2 regions of the Paraburkholderia sp. JHI2823 genome follow, and region 1 is predicted to be linked to the other one. Evidence: predicted binding sites of a transcription regulator. Region 1 holds the regulator's gene; the other holds the start of a gene.
What was found. The regulator FNR, encoded in region 1, switches genes on or off when oxygen is low (the NO sensors DNR and NnrR bind a similar motif). The targets are predictions, from matches to a motif close to TTGATNNNNATCAA.

Region 1 (5,174 bases):
TTGCCATGACGTTCCCTATCGATTCGATGACGTGAATTCCGGAATGGACTGAAAAACGAGCGCACGACAAGCAATGGCCAACGCTCGACCGGTGGAGTCTACACCCGGGGGAAAACCATGATCGCCTCGTCATCGGGCGGACCGCGTAACAACTGACTACAACTGATGGGTAGTTGAAAGCACAACGTCATCAGAGATTCGCCTTCGCCCGACACAGTGCTCAGGTTGTGCGCAGCTCCCTCGCAATTCCCCGCAACGTTCCCTACAACGCAATTCAAAAACGAGGTAAAACATGGAGAATACGACCCGGTGGTCACGGATAGGCGCAGTCGTTGGAGCGAGTGCTCTCGCGCTCGCGGGCGTACAGTCGACGGCGTACGCAGGCGACATGAAGGACGTGAAGCACGTCCTGCTGATCAGCTTCGACGGCCTGCACGAGCAGGATGTCGCCCGCTGCATCGGCAGCAACAGCTGCCCCAACCTCGCATTGCTCGCCAAATCGGGCGTCACCTACACGAACGCGCACACGCCCCATCTGTCCGATTCGTTCCCCGGTCTCGCGGCGCTCGTGACGGGCGGCTCGCCCAGGAGCGCGGGTCTCTTCTATGACGTCTCATATGACCGGACGCTCTACGCTCCGCTCGATTCGAAGTGTGCCGGCCCGCAAGGCTGGAACGTCGTGTTCGACGAAACGACCGGCATCGACGCGCAGAACGGCGGCGCGCTGGTCCACCTCGACGGCGGCGGCGCATTCAATCCGCAAGCCATTCCGTATGCGAAGATCAACGGCGTCTGCACGCCCGTGTACCCGCACAATTACATCAAGACCAACACGGTCTTCGAAGTGATCAAGCAGAATCTGCACGGCTCGCACACGGCGTGGGCCGACAAGCACGCGTGGGGCTATGACTGGGTCAACGGGCCGTCCGGCAAGGGCGTGGACGATCTCGCGCGCACCGAGATCAACTCGATCGATCCGAAGACCAACTCGGACTATACGGACGTCTACACGCATACCGAGGTCTTCGACAACCTCCACGTGCAGGCGCTGATCAACCAGATCGACGGCCTCGATTCGACGGGCAAGACGAGCGCGCCCGTGCCCACGTTGTTCGGCACGAACTTCCAGACGCTCAGCGTCGCGCAGAAGGCGACGGTCGCGAAGCAAGGCGGGTACCTCGACGCCGACTTCACGCCAGGCCCGCAGGTCGCTGCGGCGATCACGTACCTCGACAACTCGCTCGGGCGCGTGGTCACGGAGTTGAAGCAGCGCAATCTTTATGCCTCGACGCTCATCATCGTGACGGCCAAGCACGGCCAGTCGCCGACCGATCATACGAAGCTGGTGAAGAACGGCGATACGCTGACGGCGCTGCTGGAGGCTAACAATTATCTGGATCCGAACGGCAACTTCGGTCAGAACAATACGAAGACGGGCAGCCTGAACGACGGCACGGGCCTTTCTGGCACCGGCATGGTGCAGACCGACGACGTCGGCCTGATCTGGCTGCGCGACCAGAGCCAGAAAGATGCGGTCGTGAAGACGCTGAAGGCCAACCTGGGCTGCAACGCGCCGGGCATCTGCGCGGACGGCCCGCAAGCGTACATCCTCACCGGCGACCGTCTCGCGGACTGGTTCGGCAATCCTTCGAACGGCCGCACGCCCGATATCGTCGTGCAGCCGAACCCGGGTGTGATCTATACGTCGAGCAAGAAGAAGGATGAAGAGCACGGCGGCAACGCGCCCGACGACAGCCATCTGGGTCTCGTCGTGTCGTTCCCGGGCCTCAAGCACGCCGGCCGCACCGACGACCACTACGTGTTCACGACCCAGGTCGCGCCGACGATCCTGAGCGCGCTCGACCTCGATCCGCGTCTGCTGCACGCGGTGCAGGTCGAAGGCACGCATCGTCTGCCGGGTCTTGGCCTCGACGACGACAAGTAAATCGTTAGCAATCGGCAGCGGCAGTCATCGGGCGTTCGATGGCTGTCGCGCCGCCGGTCCCGCTCAGACCGTCTGCAGCCCTTCGATATCGCAGATGCGAATCAGCTTGCCCTGCGCATCGATCAACCCGCGCTTCTGGAAGCGCGACAGAATCCGGCTGACCGTTTCGAGCGTGATGCCGAGATAGCTGCCCATGTCTTCGCGCGACATGCGCAGGCGGAACTCCGCCTGCGAATAGCCGCGCTGCCAGTTGCGCGACGAGACGTCGAGCAGGAACGCGGCCACGCGCTCTTCGGCGCTGAGCGAGCCCAACACCATCATCTGCGAAGCTTCCTGATTGAACTGGTCGCCCATGAGCCGATGCAGCCGGTCCTGCATCGTGCCGCTTTCGCGGCAAAGCGTCTTGAGCGCGGCGTAGGGCAGCGTGCAGATCGAACTGTCTTCGAGCGCGACCGCGCTGAACGCATGGACGTCGTTGGCAATGCCGTCGAGCCCCAGCGCATCGCCCGCGAGACGCAGTCCCGTGATCTGCTCGCGGCCGTCACGGTTGACGATGAACGTCTTGAGCGAGCCGGAGCGCACGGCGTAGAGATTGTCGAAGCGGTCGCCCGAGCGGTAGAGCGCTTCCCCGCGGCGCACCTTGCGCGCGCCGCAGATCAGGGCCTCGAGCTTGGGAAGCTCTTCCGCCGGCAAGCCTTGCGGCATGCAAAGATGGCGCATTGAGCACCCCGAGCAGCGCGCACTGGGCTGCGTAGCCCCGAGAGGAGCACGACTGCTTTGGCGCACGACGATAGCGGATCCTGCGACGGGTGACAGCATCGGACGACTCCTTCGTTAGCTTATTTTGAAGATTTCGACGCATTGTCACACCATGCGCGTGCGTCAATGTGGTGGCAAAATGCCGCGCACCTGAACCGCGAGCGCTTGCGCCTTGTCACGTAACGGTTTCGCCGGCTATCTCGCCCGCTTGCGCAAACGCAAGCGACGCAAAAACAACACCGCCGATGCACGACCCGCGCGCGCGCTGAAGGTCACTCGGCGCATTGTTCGGCACGGTCCGGTCCGACTGCGGATTTTCCCGAACGAGTTGACTTCGCCGGTATCGCCGGCGCTGCTCCATCCGCAATTTCTTCCGCTGTTGCCGGCCGTCCACATCCGTTGACCGGTCATTTCGACTGTCATGTTAAGCGACGAAAGGCGTGAACGTTGCATTTGGCACCCCCTCGCATTCTGCAGACCATCCGTCAGCTGGTGGACTTCGCATCGATCGCGCCGCACGCACTCATATTCGGCTGGCAGGAAGCAAATCAGGTACTAGAATGCATGGATGCAGGTGAAGCGAAGGCGGTCTGTTCGATCGAAACATTCAGCGGTCGATGTTTCGAGTTCGTCATTGGAGGGTTCCTCATGACGTGCCTGAACGAAAAGATTGTCGGTGCAGCCTTTCTTATGCTGAGCGGTTACGCTTACGCTCAGAGCACCTTCATGAGCGCTCCCGAAACCATGACGCTCGCCAATATCGCGCCGATGCCCATGGAGGTCGTTCCTTCACTGCCAGAACCTCAGGTGTATCTGCACCGTTACGAACTGGAATATCAACAGAATCAGGAAAAGCCGTTTTACGCGCAATTGGAGAATTTTTATAGCGCGCCAATCGCACACGACAAATACCATTACGAGTTCACGAAGTCCGCACACGGCAGCGGGTATGGTGAGCCGCAGGCCGCGCTGCCGTCTTCCGGCTATCTGCACATCGGCCCTTCCACAGCGCCGCAAATTTCGATTCTTCAGGTGCCCGACAGCACGTTGAACATCGGCGCGCAGCCTCAACGCAGGCTCTCGCTCACCATGGACCAATGGGTGTTTTCCGCCACTGCGCGAGTCGCCATTCTTCATTCGCACAGCACTGGCGCGACAGTCACCGTTCGGCGCAGTTTCTAATCGAGCGCGCGAGTTCCGGGCACACATTCGGCCGCGCCTTCAAAGCATTGGCAAGTTCGGAGATCCCGCAGATAAGAATTCGGACTTGGCGTGAGCCGGTATTTCGCACCTGCTTACGTGGTTCGCTCTTCTGCGGCCATTCGGGAACGGGCCATGCTACAGCCATCCCGACCGAACCCAGCCCTGCCCGATGAATCCGCACCATACGCACGATAGGCCCGATACGACCACTACGTCCGATAAGCCCGTCATCATCGAAACCACGCTGCCCGCGCGCCTCGACCGCCTGCCGTGGGGGCGCTTTCATGTGCTCATCGTCGCGGCGTTGGGCGTCACGTGGCTCCTCGACGGCCTCGAAGTCACGCTGGCCGGTGCGGTGGCGAGCGCGTTGAAAACGAGCCCGGTTCTGCATCTGGACAATGCGCAGGTGGGCCTCGTGGGCAGCGCCTATATCGCGGGCGCGGTGTGCGGCGCACTCGGCTTTGGCTGGCTCACGGACCGGCTCGGCCGCCGCAAGCTCTTCTTCATCACGCTGGCCGTCTATCTGCTCGCCACCGCGGCCACGGCGTTCTCCTGGAGCTTCGCGAGTTTCCTGGTCTTTCGTCTGATCACCGGCGCTGGCATAGGCGGCGAGTACGCGGCCATCAATTCGACGATCCAGGAGTTCACGCCCGCTCGCGTGCGCGGCTGGACCGACCTCTGCATCAACGGCACGTTCTGGGTCGGCGCGGGCGTTGGGGCGGCGGGCTCGCTCGTGCTGCTCGACCCGCATCTGCTGCCCGCCGACTGGGGCTGGCGCGTGTGCTTTTTCATCGGCGCGGTGCTCGCGCTCATCATCCTGCCGATGCGCCGCTGGATTCCGGAAAGCCCGCGCTGGCTCCTCACGCACGGCGGGCACGGCGAAGCCGGACGCGTCGTGCAGGACATCGAGGCGCGCTTTCGCGCTGCCGGCCATACACTCGACGAGCCGTCCGGCGCCCCGCTGCGCCTGCACGCGCGCAGCCATACGCCGCTGAGCGCCGTGTTTCACGCCCTCTTCGTGCGGCACCGGCGGCGCGCGCTGGTCGGCCTTTCGCTGATGACGGCGCAGGCCTTCTTCTACAACGCGATCTTCTTTACCTATGCGCTCGTGCTCACGGAGTTCTATGGGGTGCCGGGCAGCGAAGTCGGCCTCTACCTGCTGCCGTTCGCGCTCGGCAACTTTCTCGGGCCGATCATGCTGGGACGCCTCTTCGACGTGATCGGCCGGCGCACGATGATCGCCGCGACCTACGCGCTCTCGGGCATG
Region 2 (5,174 bases), on a different contig from region 1:
GCCGCCTGCGAACTGGTTCTGCATCACGGCGAACACTGCGAACAGCGAGCCGAACAGAATACAGTCCGTCATCAGGTACAGCCAGAAGCCGAACACGGAGTGTGACGGCGGGTGATCGTGGTGATCGTGCTCCGCGAGTGCGGCCGCACTTGTCTTCGTCAACATCAGTTGGCCTCCAGTGCTGCTTCAACCTTGCCACCGCGTTGCTTGTCAGCAAACGCCTTGACCAGTGCGCGATTGCGCGCTTCTTCGTCTGCCCGGACCTTGGCGGCCGGGATGTAATAGCCTTCGTTCTTCTGGAAGCTATAAGCGATGACCGTGCCGAGAATCCCGACGAAGCTGGCGATCGCGAGCCACCAGATGTGCCAGATACCTGCGAAGCCCAACGCGAGCGTGAAGATGCCGGTAAAGACACCTGCGCTGGTATTCGACGGCATGTGGATGTCCGTGTACTTCGTGTTCGCGACGTCCACGGTTTCGCGACCGGTTTCCTTCAGGTGCGCAAACTCGTCGAGCTCGCTCACGTGCGGAATGATTGCGAAGTTATACGACGGCGGCGGCGACGAGATCGACCATTCGAGCGTACGGCCACCCCACGGATCGCCCGTCAGGTCGCGGTTGCCCGGCAGGTTGCGGTCGCGGACCGAAACGTAGATCTGCAGCAGCTGGTGCGCGATGCCGATGGCCACGAGCACGGCGCCGACCCAGGCGGCGATCATCCACGGCTGCCATGCCGGATTGTCGTAGTGGTTCAGGCGGCGGGTTGCACCCATGAAGCCGAGCACATACAGCGGCGTGAACGCGAGCCAGAATCCCGTGAGCCAGAACCAGAACGCACGCTTGCCGATCTTTTCGTTGAGCTTGAAGCCGAACGCCTTCGGGAACCAGTAGTTCATGCCCGCGACGTAACCGAACAGCACGCCGCCGATGATCACGTTGTGGAAGTGCGCGATCAGGAACAGCGAGTTGTGCAGCACGAAGTCGGCGCCCGGGATTGCCAGCATCACGCCGGTCATACCGCCGATCGTGAACGTGACCATGAAGCCGATCGTCCACAGCATCGGTGCCGAGAATTCCACACGGCCGCGATAGATCGTGAACAGCCAGTTGAAGATCTTCACGCCCGTCGGGATCGCGATGATCATCGTCATGATGCCGAAGAACGCGTTGACGTCAGCGCCCGAACCCATCGTGAAGAAGTGGTGCAGCCACACGAGGAACGAGAGCACCATGATCGCGCACGATGCGTACACCATGGTCTTGTAGCCGAACAGCGGCTTCTTTGCGTACGTCGCGACGATTTCCGAGAAGATACCGAACGCCGGCAGGACCAGGATGTACACCTCGGGGTGACCCCATGCCCAGATCAGGTTCAGGTACAGCATGACGTTGCCGCCGCCGTCGTTCGTGAAGAAGTGCGTGCCGATGTAGCGATCGAGGCCGAGCAGCGCGAGCGTCACGGTCAGGATCGGGAACGCGGCCATGATCAGCACGTTCGCGCACAGCGCCGTCCACGTGAACACCGGCATCTTCATCATCGTCATGCCCGGAGCGCGCATCTTGATGATCGTGACGAAGAAGTTCACGCCGGTCAGCAGCGTACCCACGCCCGAAATCTGCAGTGCCCACAGGTAATAGTCGACGCCGACGCCCGGACTGTACGCCAGCTCCGAGAGCGGCGGATACGCGAGCCAGCCCGTCATCGCGAACTCACCGACGACGAGCGAGATCATCATCAGCGCCGCGCCGACGGCCGTCATCCAGAACGACAGGTTGTTCAGGAACGGGAACGCAACGTCACGCGCGCCGATCTGCAGCGGCACGATGATGTTGAACAGGCCCACCATGAAAGCCATCGCCATGAAGAAGATCATGATCACGCCGTGTGCCGTGAAGATCTGGTCATAGTGATGCGGCGGCAGATAGCCCGGCGCGTTGTACGCGAGTGCGAGCTGGGTGCGCATCATGATCGCGTCGGCGAAGCCGCGCAGCAGCATGACGAGCGCGAGGATGATGTACATCACGCCCAGACGCTTGTGGTCGACGCTCGTCAGCCACTCCGTCCAGAGATATTTCCACTTACCCAGGTAAGTGATCGCGCCGAGCAGGGCTGCCCCGCCCAGCGCCATGGCGAGCGCCGTGACCACGATAATTGGCTCGTGGTACGGAATCGCATCCAGTGTAAGTTTTCCGAACATGCCTTTACCCCTTGGTCACGCACGACGGGTCACTGAAATTCGTGACGTGGCCGTTGTTGTACTTCGCGATGATGTTGTTGAAGAGCTTCGGGTCGACCGTCGAGAAGTATTCAACCGGAGCCTTCTCGCTCGGCTTGGCGACCGTCGCGTACTGATCCATGGAAAGCTGCGTCTGCGAAGCCTTCACCTTCTGGACCCACGCGTCGAAGTCTTGCTGGCTCGTGGCGAGGGTGCGGAACTTCATGTCCGAGAAGCCCTTGCCGCTGAAGTTCGCCGAGAGGCCGGCGTAGTCGCCAGCGTGGTCGGCGATCAGGTGCAGACGCGTCTGCATGCCAGCCATCGCGTAGACCTGCGTGCCAAGCTGCGGGATGAAGAACGAGTTCATCACCGAGTCCGACGTGATGCTGAAATTCACCGGCGTGCCAACGGGCACGGCCAGCTGGTTCACCGTCGCGATGCCGAGATCGGGGTAGATGAAGAGCCACTTCCAGTCGAGCGCGACCACTTCGACGTTGATCGGCTTGACGTTCGATTCGAGCGGCTTGTAGGGGTCGAGCTCGTGCGTGGTGTTCCACGTGAGCACGCCGAGGAACAGAATGATCAGCGTCGGGATGGTCCAGACGACGACTTCGATCGCCGTCGAGTGCGACCACTTCGGCGCATAGGTGGCGCTACGGTTCGACGCCCGATAGTGGAACGCGAACCACAGCGTCAGGACGATCACGGGGATCACAACAATCAGCATGGCCCAGGTGGAAGTCGCGATCAGCGACTTTTCCGCCACGCCCACACTTCCTTTGGGGTCGAGGAGCTCCATGTTGCATCCGGAAAGACACAAGGCCAATCCGGCGCTTACGGGAAGCAGTAACCTTTGAAAGGTCGTTCTTTTCATCACGTTTGCCTGAATTTCATTCATTGAATAGTTCCGGACACATCCCCTGACATCCGACAAAGGAAGCGCGTCCGCATCATACAGCCGCTTTGATATTTCGCAATCAATGAATGTGGAAAATGACCTTTGTCAAAAGCAGATCGAGACACTTTGCCGCATGTGTTCGCGAGGTTTGTCGCGCCTCGGAAACACACGCACATCGCGCCCCACTCTGCTCTTGACAGCGGCCCGCCGCGGCTACTTCTCGAATTTCAAAATTCGAAAACCCTTCCACGCAGCAGCGCGCCGTACCGCCTTGGGGCGGTACGGCGCGCTGGTTGCGTTGTCAATCTTCTTTGATCAAGTCGGCGAGTGCGGCTGCGCGGCACGAACGTCCGTGCCCGCGCGCACTGCGTCAGCAGGCGCCGCATCGTCGACAGGTTGCTTGCTGCGGCCGGCCTGGGTGACGAGGTTCGCCGCCGAGAGCTCGATCGCGTCGGTCATCGGCTTCGGATAGAGGCCGATTGCCAGCACGAACGCTGCGAGCGAAGCGAAGATCAGCGTTTCGCGGCGGCCGATGTCGGCCAGCTTTGCCACGCCCTTGTTCGCCACAGCGCCAAAGATCACGCGCTTGTACATCCACAGGGTGTACGCAGCGCTCAGAATGACGGTCGTCGCGGCGATCGCGCCGACCCAGAAGTTCACGCGGATCGCGCCCATGATGACCATGAACTCGCCCACGAAGCCCGACGTGCCCGGCAGGCCGAGGTTGGCCATGCAGAACAGCATCATGAACGCCGCGTAGCGCGGCATCACGTTGACGACACCGCCATAGGCCGAGATCGTGCGCGTCTTCGTGCGGTCGAACAGCACGCCGATCGAGAGCAGCATCGCGCCCGAGACGAAGCCGTACGAGATCATCTGGACGATCGCGCCCTCGGTGCCGATCTGGTTGAAGAGGAAGAGGCCCAGCGTGACGAGGCCCATGTGGGCGACCGTCGAGTACGCGAGCAGCTTGGTCATGTCGGTCTGCGCGAGCGCGAGCAGGCTCGAATAGACCACGGCCACGAGCGAGAGCGTGATGATCGCCGGGGCGAAGAAGTGCGCGGCGTCGGGCGTGATCGGCAGCGTGAAGCGCAGGAAGCCGTAGCCGCCCAGCTTCAGCATGGCCAGCATGACGGTGGCGCCGGTCGGCGCTTCGAGGTGGACGTCGGGCAGCCAGGTATGGAACGGCCACATCGGCACCTTCACGGCGAAGGCCGCGAAGAAACCGATGAACACGAGAATCTGCGGAATGAAGCCGAGCGTGAGGCCGTGCCACGCGGACATGTCGAACGTGTGCGACTGGCTGTAGAGGTACAGCATCGACACCAGCATCAGCAGCGAGCCGGCGAGCGAGAAGAAGAAGAACTTGACCGCGGCGTAAGTGCGGCGGGCATTGCCCCACGCGCCGATCAGCAGGTATAGCGGAATCAGCGTGGCTTCGAAGAACACGAAGAACAGCATGCCGTCGGTCGCCGCGAACGTGCCGACCATCAGACCCGAAAGAATCAGGAACGCGCCGAAGTACTGGGCGACGCGCACCGTGATGGACTCCCACGACGCGACCACGATCACGAGCGTCGTGAACGCGGTGAGCACCACGAGCCACATCGAAATGCCGTCGACACCGAGTCGCCACGCCACGCCGAACTCAGGCAGCCATTCGCGGAACTCGACGAACTGCATGCCGGCCTGATGGTTGTCGAAGCCGGAGATGAGCGGGAGGGTCAGCAGCAGACCGACGACGGCGCCAATGAGCGACAGCCAGCGGGCACGCTGCGGATGACGATCCGACCCGAGGCGCAGCACGGCCACGCCGAACAGGATGGGAATCCAGATCGCCAGACTCAGGAATGGAACGGATTGCATTTCAACAGGACCTCAAAAATGCGGAGCAAATGGCTTCCACGGCGCACGATCAGGTGCGCAAGCAACTTGAAAGATTGACGCGGGGTGAAAATCGAACCTGGCTGGCTGTAATGTATTTGTCAGCTATGAGGCGAAATGCAACACACGTTCAAGGGTTAACGAGGGTAAACGGAATACGGAAGTTTTGCAGCGCA

Region 2: the regulator FNR is predicted to act here: its motif matches at 3,210-3,223, upstream of cyoA (ubiquinol oxidase subunit II).

What each region holds. Positions count from the first base shown of each region.
Region 1 covers NZ_JAYMRY010000007.1:105,255-110,428, forward strand. The annotation lists gene VSR34_RS10740 (Gfo/Idh/MocA family oxidoreductase) at 1-7, opposite strand, end outside; gene VSR34_RS10745 (alkaline phosphatase family protein) at 293-1,945, shown strand; gene fnr (fumarate/nitrate reduction transcriptional regulator Fnr) at 2,009-2,764, opposite strand; gene VSR34_RS10755 (hypothetical protein) at 3,152-3,886, shown strand; gene VSR34_RS10760 (MFS transporter) at 4,077-5,174, shown strand, end outside.
Region 2 covers NZ_JAYMRY010000010.1:56,753-61,926, forward strand. The annotation lists gene cyoC (cytochrome o ubiquinol oxidase subunit III) at 1-165, opposite strand, end outside; gene cyoB (cytochrome o ubiquinol oxidase subunit I) at 165-2,198, opposite strand; gene cyoA (ubiquinol oxidase subunit II) at 2,203-3,090, opposite strand; gene VSR34_RS13745 (NADH-quinone oxidoreductase subunit M) at 3,430-4,980, opposite strand.